3 regions of the Halomonas sp. NYA30 genome follow, and region 1 is predicted to be linked to each of the others. Evidence: predicted binding sites of a transcription regulator. Region 1 holds the regulator's gene; each other region holds the start of a gene.
The links. The regulator sigma-54, encoded in region 1, starts transcription at its own class of promoters, with help from an activator protein. The targets are predictions, from matches to a motif close to TGGCACNNNNNTTGCTNT.

Region 1 (3,279 bases):
CTCTCTTTGCTTTGATCAAGCTGCGTTAAGGGTGGTGAGCGCAAATCAACCTGCCGTTGAGTACCGCTTGGCAGGTTTAGGCTTTCAGGAAGTTATTTGCTCACGAATTTTAGCGGTAAGCAACTCAAGTAGTTCGCGCTGGCTGCCTGCTTTACGCAGTTTCTGACGCGTATCCGCATCGTTCATGATGGTCGCTACCTGGCCGAGCAGAGAGAGATGTGTGTCATCAGCCTCTTCTGGCACTAGCAATACAAACACCAGATCCACCGGGTCGCCGTCGATAGCATCAAAATCAATCGCTTCTGCGAGTTTTAAAAAACCAGCAATTGGGGCCGAGCAGTGAGGACTACGCGCATGGGGAATAGCCACGCCGTTACCAATCCCGGTACTGCCTAAGCGCTCACGGCCAATTAAACGGCTAAACACTTCTTGGCTGTCCAGACTGGGGATATTTTGGGCAATAAAGGTGCTGAAAAATTCCAGCACCCTTTTTTTGCTGCCCCCGGGTACGTCAAAGAGAACACGTTCCGGGGGGAGTATGGTTTCCAACGTCATTGAATTAACGCACGCCTGCGCCTTGGGCGCGAGCTTGTGCTTTTTCCTTATGTTTAACGAGTTGCCGATCAATTTTGTCCGCTAATGCGTCAATAGCGGCGTACATATCACTGTCTAGGGCTTCCGCATGTAAATCAGCACCTGCTGCGTGCAGTGTACAGGCGGCCTGCTGGCGCTCTTTCTCCACAGATAAGGTGACTTGCACCGTGGTTATGTTGTCGTAATGGCGCTCTACACGTTCAAGCTTTTCGTTGACATAGTCACGCAAGGCGTCAGTCAGTTCTACGTGATGACCAGTGATATTAACTTGCATTGACGTACTCCTTATCCATCGGACTGTACTTCGATTGTAACCCTTTTTGCCGCGTTGCAAAGCCCTTGTCGAGAGTTTCCCTAAAACGTTGATTTGTGCTAGCGCAAACGACGTCGCTCGCTAGAGGAGGGAATGCCCATGGCTTCACGGTATTTAGCCACCGTTCGACGCGCTACTTGAATTCCCCCCTCCCCTAATAGCGTGACTAAGCGGCTATCAGAAAGCGGCTTGCCTGGCGGCTCCTCTTGAACCAATTTCTTCAGCCGAGCGCGGATAGCGGTGCTTGAATGGCTGTCACCATCCTGGCCGCTGACTTGGCTTGAGAAAAAGTATTTGAGTTCAAATACGCCGCGAGGCGTATGAATAAATTTCTGAGTGGTTACCCGGGAAATAGTCGATTCGTGCATTTCCACGGCCTCGGCGATATCGGCCAATATGAGCGGCTTCATGGCTTCTTCGCCGTGTTCTAAAAAGCCAATTTGCCGGGTGATAATCTCGCGGCCAACGCGCAGTAGCGTATCGTTGCGGCTAGAGAGGCTCTTGATCAGCCAGCGTGCTTCCTGCAGGTGTTCTTTTAAAAACTGATTGTCCTGACTTTTATCCGCACGCTTTATTAAGCTTGCGTAGTCGGGCTGAATGCGAAGCCTTGGCAATGCCTCAGGATTGAGCTCTAAGTGCCAGCCTTCGTGGTCATGGCGTACGACCAGGTCGGGCGTTACATAACTATCATCGGTATCGCCATAGGCGCTGCCCGGGCGTGGATCAAGGCTACGAATGAGGAGAATGACATCAGCCAGCTGGTCATCATCGAGTCCCAGGCGGCGTTTTAGTAAGCGCATGTCATCTTTGCCGAGCGCTTCCAGAAACTGCCGTACTAAGCGGCGGGCAGGAACCAGCAACGGCGTATCATCGGGAAGAGTGGCCAGCTGCAGCATCAGGCACTCCCGCAGGTCGCGGGCGAATATTCCTGTTGGCTCAAATTGCTGAAGCTTAAGCAGAATGGTTTCTACTTCGCGCTGGCTAAGCCCATCGACACCTTGGGCGCGAAGCCCTTCACGTATGTCGTTGAGCGGCTGAGTTAAGTAGCCATTAGCATCTAACGCGTCGATAAGACTTTCTGCGACAAGTTGCTCTCGCGCGCCAAAATCAGTCATGGCTAGCTGCCACAGCAAGTGCCCATGAAGACTCTGGCCAGCAGCCTGGCGCTCAAAATCAGGTCCTTCGCTGCTGGAGCCACCGTGACTGCCCATATCTTGGTAGGTGTCAGACCAATCACTATCTACCGAGAGCTCGGTGGGAATGCTCTCTGACCACTCTTCCTCTTTGGGCTCGCTGGCAGCCTGTTCGCCAAATTCATCCTCTTGTTCCAGCATGGGGTTGGCATCTAGGGCCTGCTGAATTTCTTGACGTAAGTCCAGCGTTGATAGCTGTAACAGAGCAATGGCCTGCTGCAGCTGAGGTGTCATGGTCAGCTGTGTGCCCATGCGCAGTTGAAGAGAAGCTTTCATGACCATCTGAGAACCACTCGTTAATCAGAATGCTCCACCCTAGTGTGAGTAGGTCTCCGGTGCAAGTGCAATAAGCATGCCATTGGTAGTAAAGTTGTTGTAGAGCGCTAATTAGAAGTGAAAAATAGGCTAGAGGCGGAAATCAGCGCCTAGATAAACCTCCCTCACTTTCTGGTTAGTGAGTATCGAGGCTGGAGAGCCGCTGGCGATGATTTGACCATCGCCCACGATGTAGGCGATATCACAAATATCCAGGGTTTCGCGAACGTTGTGGTCGGTAATCAGTACGCCGATGTGGCGCTGCTTTAATGCCCGAATAATGGTTTTGATCTCGCCCACCGAAATGGGGTCTACGCCAGCAAAGGGCTCGTCCAGCAGAATGAATGCGGGTTCTGTCGCCAGTGAGCGAGCAATCTCCACACGCCTGCGTTCACCGCCTGAAAGGCTCATGCCCAGGTTGTCGCGAATATGGGTAATGTGAAAATCTTCAAGTAGCGCTTCCAGGCGCTGCTCGCGGTCGCTACGGCTGAGCTCTTTGCGCGTTTCGAGTATCGCCATAATATTATCGGCAACCGATAATTTACGAAAAATAGACGCTTCTTGCGGTAGGTAGCCGATACCCGCCGCAGCGCGTTCATGCATTGGGGCGCGGGTTAGATCTACATCGTCGATACCCACTTTGCCAGCATCGGATTTCACCAGCCCCACAATCATATAAAAAGAGGTGGTTTTGCCTGCACCGTTGGGGCCGAGCAAGCCCACAACGCTGCCTTGGGAGATCTCTAAATTGATGTCTTTAACAACTCGGCGTCGCTTATAGCTTTTGGCCAAGTGATGGGCATATAGGGTTTTGATTGGCGCAGTTTCTGTAGTTGCCAAGGCTTGGCTCCCTATTGTTCGGGC
Region 2 (3,279 bases), 1.9 Mb from region 1:
ATTAACTCTCAAGAACTATATCAAGCCGCAAACTCATTCAAGCGACCTCCATGCGGTCAAAATGCATATTGTAACCTCGCACGCACTTCATCTCCGCTAGCGCCATTGGCTTCTTCGCCATCCATGTAGCTCATTCCAAGTCGAACATTCTTGTTGGCGTAATAGTTAACGCCCAGTGTTGTTTGCTCACCGTCGGTCGTGGCCAGCCCCACATCACTGTATTTTCCGTCACCATCCTCAAAGCGGGCAACAACTTCCCAGGCCCCTTTGGGTGATGCCGGTTTTACCCGCTTGAATGCTCCGGCTTTGTAAGGACGGCTTTCGCCGGTGATGATCCAGCCAAGCTGTACGTAATAGCCATCAACATCCACCTGGCCTTCCTCGGAATCGAAATATTCGGCCTGGGCATGGAAGGGCCCGGAAGCGCCGGCCAATTCCAGATTAAACGTATCGACCTCATTGGCCTGAGTGTCGGCATCACGCGTGGTATAACCCGCACCAAGATGAACAACAGCATTATTCGTTTGAACGGGTGCAACCGTGCCCCGTGCGGTTACTGCCGTGTTATTGAAGTCGTCGCTGCCATCGCCGTCTGCCTCGAAATAGCCGATACCGTAGGTCCAGTTGCTGCCTTTGCCACTGAGCTGGATGCCGCCGCTGCGACCGGGGGTATAACGCTCGGTCATGGCGGATCGCTCAAGGGCCGAGATGTCTTTTGAACTCGTTAATTGTTCCAGGCCGAATGGCTCTTTCTGCTTACCAATAGTCACGGTTGCCGTCGAGCCAAATCCCAGGTAGCGAATGTACAGGTCCTCAGCGTTCCCGCCGTCGGCGCCATCACTCTCAGCCACGTTGAACTGGGCTTTGTACGCCCAGTCGCCAAAGTGGCCCTTGGCGTAGAGGCGTGCCCGGCGCACGTCGAAATCGGTAGTGTCAACACCGTTGGCGTCAGACTGCGTGGCGTCGTAATCCCATTGAAGGCGCCCGCCGAGCTGAAAAGACGCAGAATTGTCAGACGTTTTCACCTTGATACCGCTCTCGGTATCGATCACAAGGTCTTTGCCGCTGGTCGTAACAGTTCCGGCCTGTGCAGCAGAAGCGGCAGAAATCGCCAAAGCCAAGCCCAAATATTTCTTGCTCATGATCTGTCTCACCTTTTTGGTTTGCTTATGTGTGTTGAAGCGCTATTAAAGCCTACTTGGCAAAGATTACAGAATAGTTACAGAGAATGGCATCAAAACAGGGCGCCGGTCCGGGTCAGTGACAGGTTCTGGGGCGCTAGGTGTTGCGGTCGTTTTTCGGGGGCAAGCTCAGAATGCGCCGATTTGTCTCTATAATTATGATAAACAAGAATAAATAAGATGTGGCAGGAATTTTGCTAAATCATATTTGGAGCAATGAAACCCAACCGAAGGTATCCATTATGAAGAAGCAGTTTTTCACCAAATCAGGTTTTATCAGTATCACTTTGCTTGCAGCACTTCAGGCTGCGCCCGCCATTGTTAGCGCTGACGTCAGCTCAAATGTGAGCGCCAGCAGCAACTATCTGTTCCGGGGCGTCACCCAGACAGACGGGGCTGCGGCTGTCCAGGGAGGGTTGGATTATGAGCATGCGTCGGGCTTCTACGCCGGTGGTTGGGGTTCCAATGTCGATTTTGGTGACGGCACCAGCTATGAGCTTGATCTTTATGCCGGATTCTCCGGCTCTGTGGAAGAACTGGGTTATGACGTTGGGTACATTTATTATGCGTATCCTGACGCGCCGGGCTCCATCGACTTCGGCGAACTGTACGGCGAGATCAGTTATGGCATTGCGGCCATCGGCCTGGCCTACACGATCAACAGCGACACCAGTGGTGATGGGGTGTTCGTGCAGGGGGATGCCTATTACTACGCCTCTGTTGGGGTGCCTCTGGAGGACAGCTACAGTGCCGGTGTGACGCTTGGCTATTACGACTTCGCTGATGACGGCAAGGCTTCTGTCGGCGAGGCAAGTTATTCACACGTCGCCGCCAACGTTACAAAGGATGCGGGAAACTTCGGTTCTTTCAGTGTTAACGTGGAGTACGCGGACATTGAGTCAACCGACGCGCTTGGCTCTGTCAACTCGGATGATCCGAAGTTCTGGCTGGGTTGGAGCAGGAGTTTCTGATCGGCCAAGTGATCACAAGCAATTCAGATCCAGAATAAAAAGCCGGCCCAAATGACGGGCCGGTTTTTATTTATCATGCAAGAACCCACCATCGTGCGCCTGCCTTGACGCCCGGTGACTCGACATCCTCGCCCTTACCTCTGCCCCCCCCCTGCCGCCAAAGCTCATTTCTTATCCGGTGCCTGAATTTCAAACTGTATTAAAGGTTTGTCTGTAAGGTCGCTCCGGAATCCCACGCAAAAATGCTGACTCACTGACCTCAGTCAAACAGCCAGGATGATACTGAATGAACAAACGATTGTTGTTGTGCGCGATGATAGTTCCGGGAGCCTTGGCCGTCTCTCCCATGGTGTCGGCCCAGGCACAAGAGAGTGTGTCGCTGAAAGAATATCAGCAGGCCAAAGCCAGCCAGGCTGTTTCCCTGAACCAGGCCATGGTGATGGCTTTCGAGAACAGCCCGGTATTGGCTTTGAGGCGGGCCGCGGTCTCGATACAGCAGGGACAGTTATGTTTGATATTCGATTTCTACGGCCGACTCGTCTCCACAATGAATGAAGAGTTCCCCTTTCGCTGAATTTGAAGATGAAAACTGAAACCAACCACGGCCAGACTTTTCACGACCATCATCATTTCCAGACCAAGAAAACTCGACTCGCCCTCCATCATCTGGAATGCGGTAGTCGATTTGGCCCTCAACTGCTCCGAATACAAAAAAGCCGAGGCCATCTTCATCGAACTGGAAGTATCCGGGCTCGATAAGATCAACAAAGTCTTGATCCCACATTTCCATCCACTTAATTCGCCAGCGTCCAACGACTTTACTCAAACTACCTCCTTAAAACATAACAGTGATTATACGCCCTTCAACATAACACTATTGAGCGCGCCAGCATGATTATTGATGTTATATCGCCACTCAAACAGGCATAAACCACTGTTTCTAATACCTGAATCCGTGAAGCCGGCGCCGACACTTTCCCTATCACCGCCAGCGAGCACTTTTTGATCATTCGCCCCGTGCAAGTTGGCTTTCGCAAGCCCGTTATTGCCAAAACCCACCGTGCTGATCGGTGCTGACGGCCCGTTTTGTCATGCCTTTCCACCCGCCAGGCACGACATATCTGGCG
Region 3 (3,279 bases), 2.0 Mb from region 1:
AAACGAAACTTCTGTCGCAGACTGCTGGGGCTCATGGCAGCATCACTGGCCAAGCCATTTAAGCAGTAATCGTTCATGGGGTAATCGGCAATCTGCTGGTGAAGCTTCGCTAGGCAGCCGCGGTCTCGCGGAGTTAAGCGTGTTTCATGGCAGCGAGTGGCAGGGTGTGCTGCTAGCGGCGTTAAATGATCAGCGGGCAAGCCATGGCCGAGTAGCTGTAGTGCTAGCCCTTGCCATACAAGTGGCTCTCGGCAGGCGCTGGAAGGTTGATCGATGTTGGCGCGCAGGGCCGTTAGCAGCGATTCAGATAGCCGCCAGCGATGTAATAAGGGTGCCGTGGGTGATAGAGGAAGCCCATGGGGTTTTGTTGCGAGTACCGCGAGATTCACCGTGCGCAGACGTGGTTGGGCGGGCTGATATACCGCAAGCGAGTACTGAGGATTGAAATGCGCGCACAGCCCATCGCCCGCTATTAGTGCAAAGCACTGAGCCCCCACCGTGGCGGTAATATGTCCCTCCAGCACTACGCTAATGAACCAGGGTACTGACTGGCGGGAAGTCGACCAGTAGGTACGCTCAACCTGTAGATCCGAGAGCGTTAGATGGAGCGACGGGGAAAGGCTGACATCATGCACTTGGCCTTGGGCGACCGGCGCTACTTTTGCACAACTCCCCTCAATTCGATAATCGATGCCGAAGCGCAATCCCAATTGTTCCAGCGACTGCGACGTCAGGGTCTGCTGTGTTTGGTTTATAGGCGGGTGAGTCGCGAGTGATTTCATAGGTCATGCGCTATTGTTTTCAATGATATGCATCAAATTGGCGCATCAGTACGCAAGACGACTCGTCAAAATGAAAAAATCTGCGCTGGCAGAGGCCATCCCGCAGCGGCGTCGGCACCGGTTTGATCTATCTTGGTGCTTGCACGCGACTTATTTTTACCAGGTCGCCTTTCTCAACGGCTCCACTAGCGAAGAACGAATGGCGCTTGAAGATAACGGCTACACCAGGAAGGTATCATTGACAGCTAAAATGTAAATGATATTGATTCGTATTTATGAGGATAGGGAGGGCTGAGAGGGCATGATAGAGCAAGGCGACCATCATGACGGCAGACGTCGGCAATAGGTGATGTCACGCTATTGCCGATAACCGCTAACTAAGTGACTAGGCAGTAAATGGGTTTACCGTTTGGTCGGTTTTTCGTCTTCATTGCTGTCACTGTCTGGCTCTGGCGTCGGCACCGGCGGTACTTCTGCTTCTACTGGCGTGGCGGTTGACGCTGTGGAGGCTTCAACGGCTGCTTCAAGGTTAGCCACTTGGCGCTCTAACGCCTCTACCCGCGAACGCGTACGCTGCAGTACGTCCATCAAAATATCGAAATCTTCTCTGGAAACAAGCTCAAGGCGGTCGAAGGCGCCACGCACGACTTGCTGTACGCCTTTTTGGATATCTTCCGGTGCCTGAGAGGCGTTTTGTAAACGGTCGCCAATCTGCTGGGCCAGTCGGCTGATGCGGTCTTGAGGCGCCATAGCTGCTCTCTCCTTAATAACTCACTAAATGAACATATATAAAAACGGCTTACCGTAAGGATACGCAACAGTTGGCGAATTCGCATGCGTCGAATGGATTAACTGCTCAGCGGGTGGTTTGCATCGAAATGGAGCAGGCAACATTTGCTTACGCCTTTTTTTGGTGCAATAGCCGTGGTGTGACTATGGATTTGACGAGATTAAGCGCTTTGAAAGACTTTCCTTGTTGTCTAATTAGCTGACTTATAAGAAAAAAAAGTCAGCTGGCACGGTATGCGCATTAACGGTTCAGGTGCTTATTCTGGCGGCTGTGCCGCTACCAATCTAGCAGGACTTATCCAGCAGGGGAGATCCGGGATGAAACTCATCACCGCTATCATCAAGCCATTCAAGCTCGACGATGTTCGTGAGGCACTCGCCGACAATGGGGTTCAGGGCATCACCGTTACTGAAGTGAAAGGGTTTGGCCGTCAGAAAGGGCATACCGAGCTGTACCGTGGCGCCGAATACGTCGTCGACTTTCTGCCCAAGGTAAAAGTGGAAGTGGCCGTCGACGATGCACGATTAGAAAGCGTGCTGGACGCCATCTGTAGCGCAGCCAACAGCGGAAAAATCGGTGACGGCAAGGTGTTTGTTACGCCACTGGAAGACGTGATTCGTATCCGCACCGGTGAGCGCGGCGCTGACGCCGTATAACGGACGCCACGCGAACAGGGCTGCAGAGCCGTCTTTTGCGTATAACTTCTCATAGAATAACGGGGAACACCTTATGAATGAGTTAGCTGATTTGAGCTACGCGCTCGATACGTTCTACTTTCTAATTTGCGGCGTGCTGGTGATGTGGATGGCCGCAGGCTTCTCCATGTTGGAAGCGGGCTTGGTACGCTCCAAAAATACCGCTGAAATTCTGACCAAAAATATCGCGCTGTTTGCGATTGCCTGCACCATGTACCTGCTGGTGGGCTACTACATCATGTACTCCAGCAGCGCTGGCGGCTTCCTACCTAACCTGGGTTTCCTGATTGGCGCTGAAAACAGCGTTGATGCGGTGACCGCAGGCGGCGATGACGCCCCCTACTACTCCATGCGTTCTGACTTCTTCTTCCAGGTAGTCTTTGTCGCCACCGCCATGTCGATTGTGTCGGGTGCCGTGGCCGAGCGTATGAAACTATGGGCATTCCTGGCCTTTGCAGTGGTAATGACCGCGTTTATCTATCCGGTGTCTGGCTACTGGACGTGGGGTGGCGGCTGGTTGTCTGAAGTTGGCTACTCTGACTATGCAGGCTCAGGCATTGTGCACCTTGCCGGTGCAGCTGCAGCACTCGCTGGTGTCATCGTGCTCGGGCCGCGTAAAGGCAAATATGGCAAAGATGGTTCTATCCACGCGATTCCCGGTGCCAACATGCCGCTGGCAACGCTGGGTACCTTCATTCTTTGGATGGGCTGGTTCGGCTTTAACGGTGGTTCCGAGCTCAAGCTGGCGGCCGTCGATTCTGCGAATAACGTGGCGCAAGTGTTTGTAAATACCAACGCTGCAGCAGCAGGTGGTGTGATTGCGGCACTGATTCTGGCCAAACTGTGGTTCCGTAAAGCGGACCTGACCATGGCACTGAACGGTGCGCTGGCGGGTCTGGTGGCAATCACCGCTGATCCGCTCTCTCCGACCGCACTAGGCGCCACGATTATTGGTGCAGTGGGCGGCATCATCGTTGTCGCTGCCATCGTCACCCTCGATAAAGTGAAACTG

Region 2: a site for sigma-54 is predicted at 1,365-1,382, ahead of ACWI0H_RS17035 (TorF family putative porin). Genes of this name have one in related genera too.
Region 3: a site for sigma-54 is predicted at 1,797-1,814, ahead of ACWI0H_RS20270 (P-II family nitrogen regulator). Genes of this name have one in related genera too.

What each region holds. Positions count from the first base shown of each region.
Region 1 covers NZ_OZ334477.1:1,791,597-1,794,875, forward strand. Annotated here, with positions in the region: gene ACWI0H_RS08125 (PTS sugar transporter subunit IIA) at 85-555, opposite strand; gene hpf (ribosome hibernation-promoting factor, HPF/YfiA family) at 560-868, opposite strand; gene ACWI0H_RS08135 (RNA polymerase factor sigma-54) at 967-2,382, opposite strand; gene lptB (LPS export ABC transporter ATP-binding protein) at 2,506-3,255, opposite strand; gene lptA (lipopolysaccharide transport periplasmic protein LptA) at 3,267-3,279, opposite strand, start outside.
Region 2 covers NZ_OZ334477.1:3,652,009-3,655,287, reverse strand. Annotated here, with positions in the region: gene ACWI0H_RS17040 (OprO/OprP family phosphate-selective porin) at 57-1,142, opposite strand; gene ACWI0H_RS17035 (TorF family putative porin) at 1,424-2,152, shown strand; gene ACWI0H_RS17030 (hypothetical protein) at 2,658-2,978, opposite strand.
Region 3 covers NZ_OZ334477.1:4,377,790-4,381,068, reverse strand. Annotated here, with positions in the region: gene ACWI0H_RS20280 (AraC family transcriptional regulator) at 1-782, opposite strand, end outside; gene ACWI0H_RS20275 (accessory factor UbiK family protein) at 1,185-1,532, opposite strand; gene ACWI0H_RS20270 (P-II family nitrogen regulator) at 1,890-2,228, shown strand; gene ACWI0H_RS20265 (ammonium transporter) at 2,302-3,279, shown strand, end outside.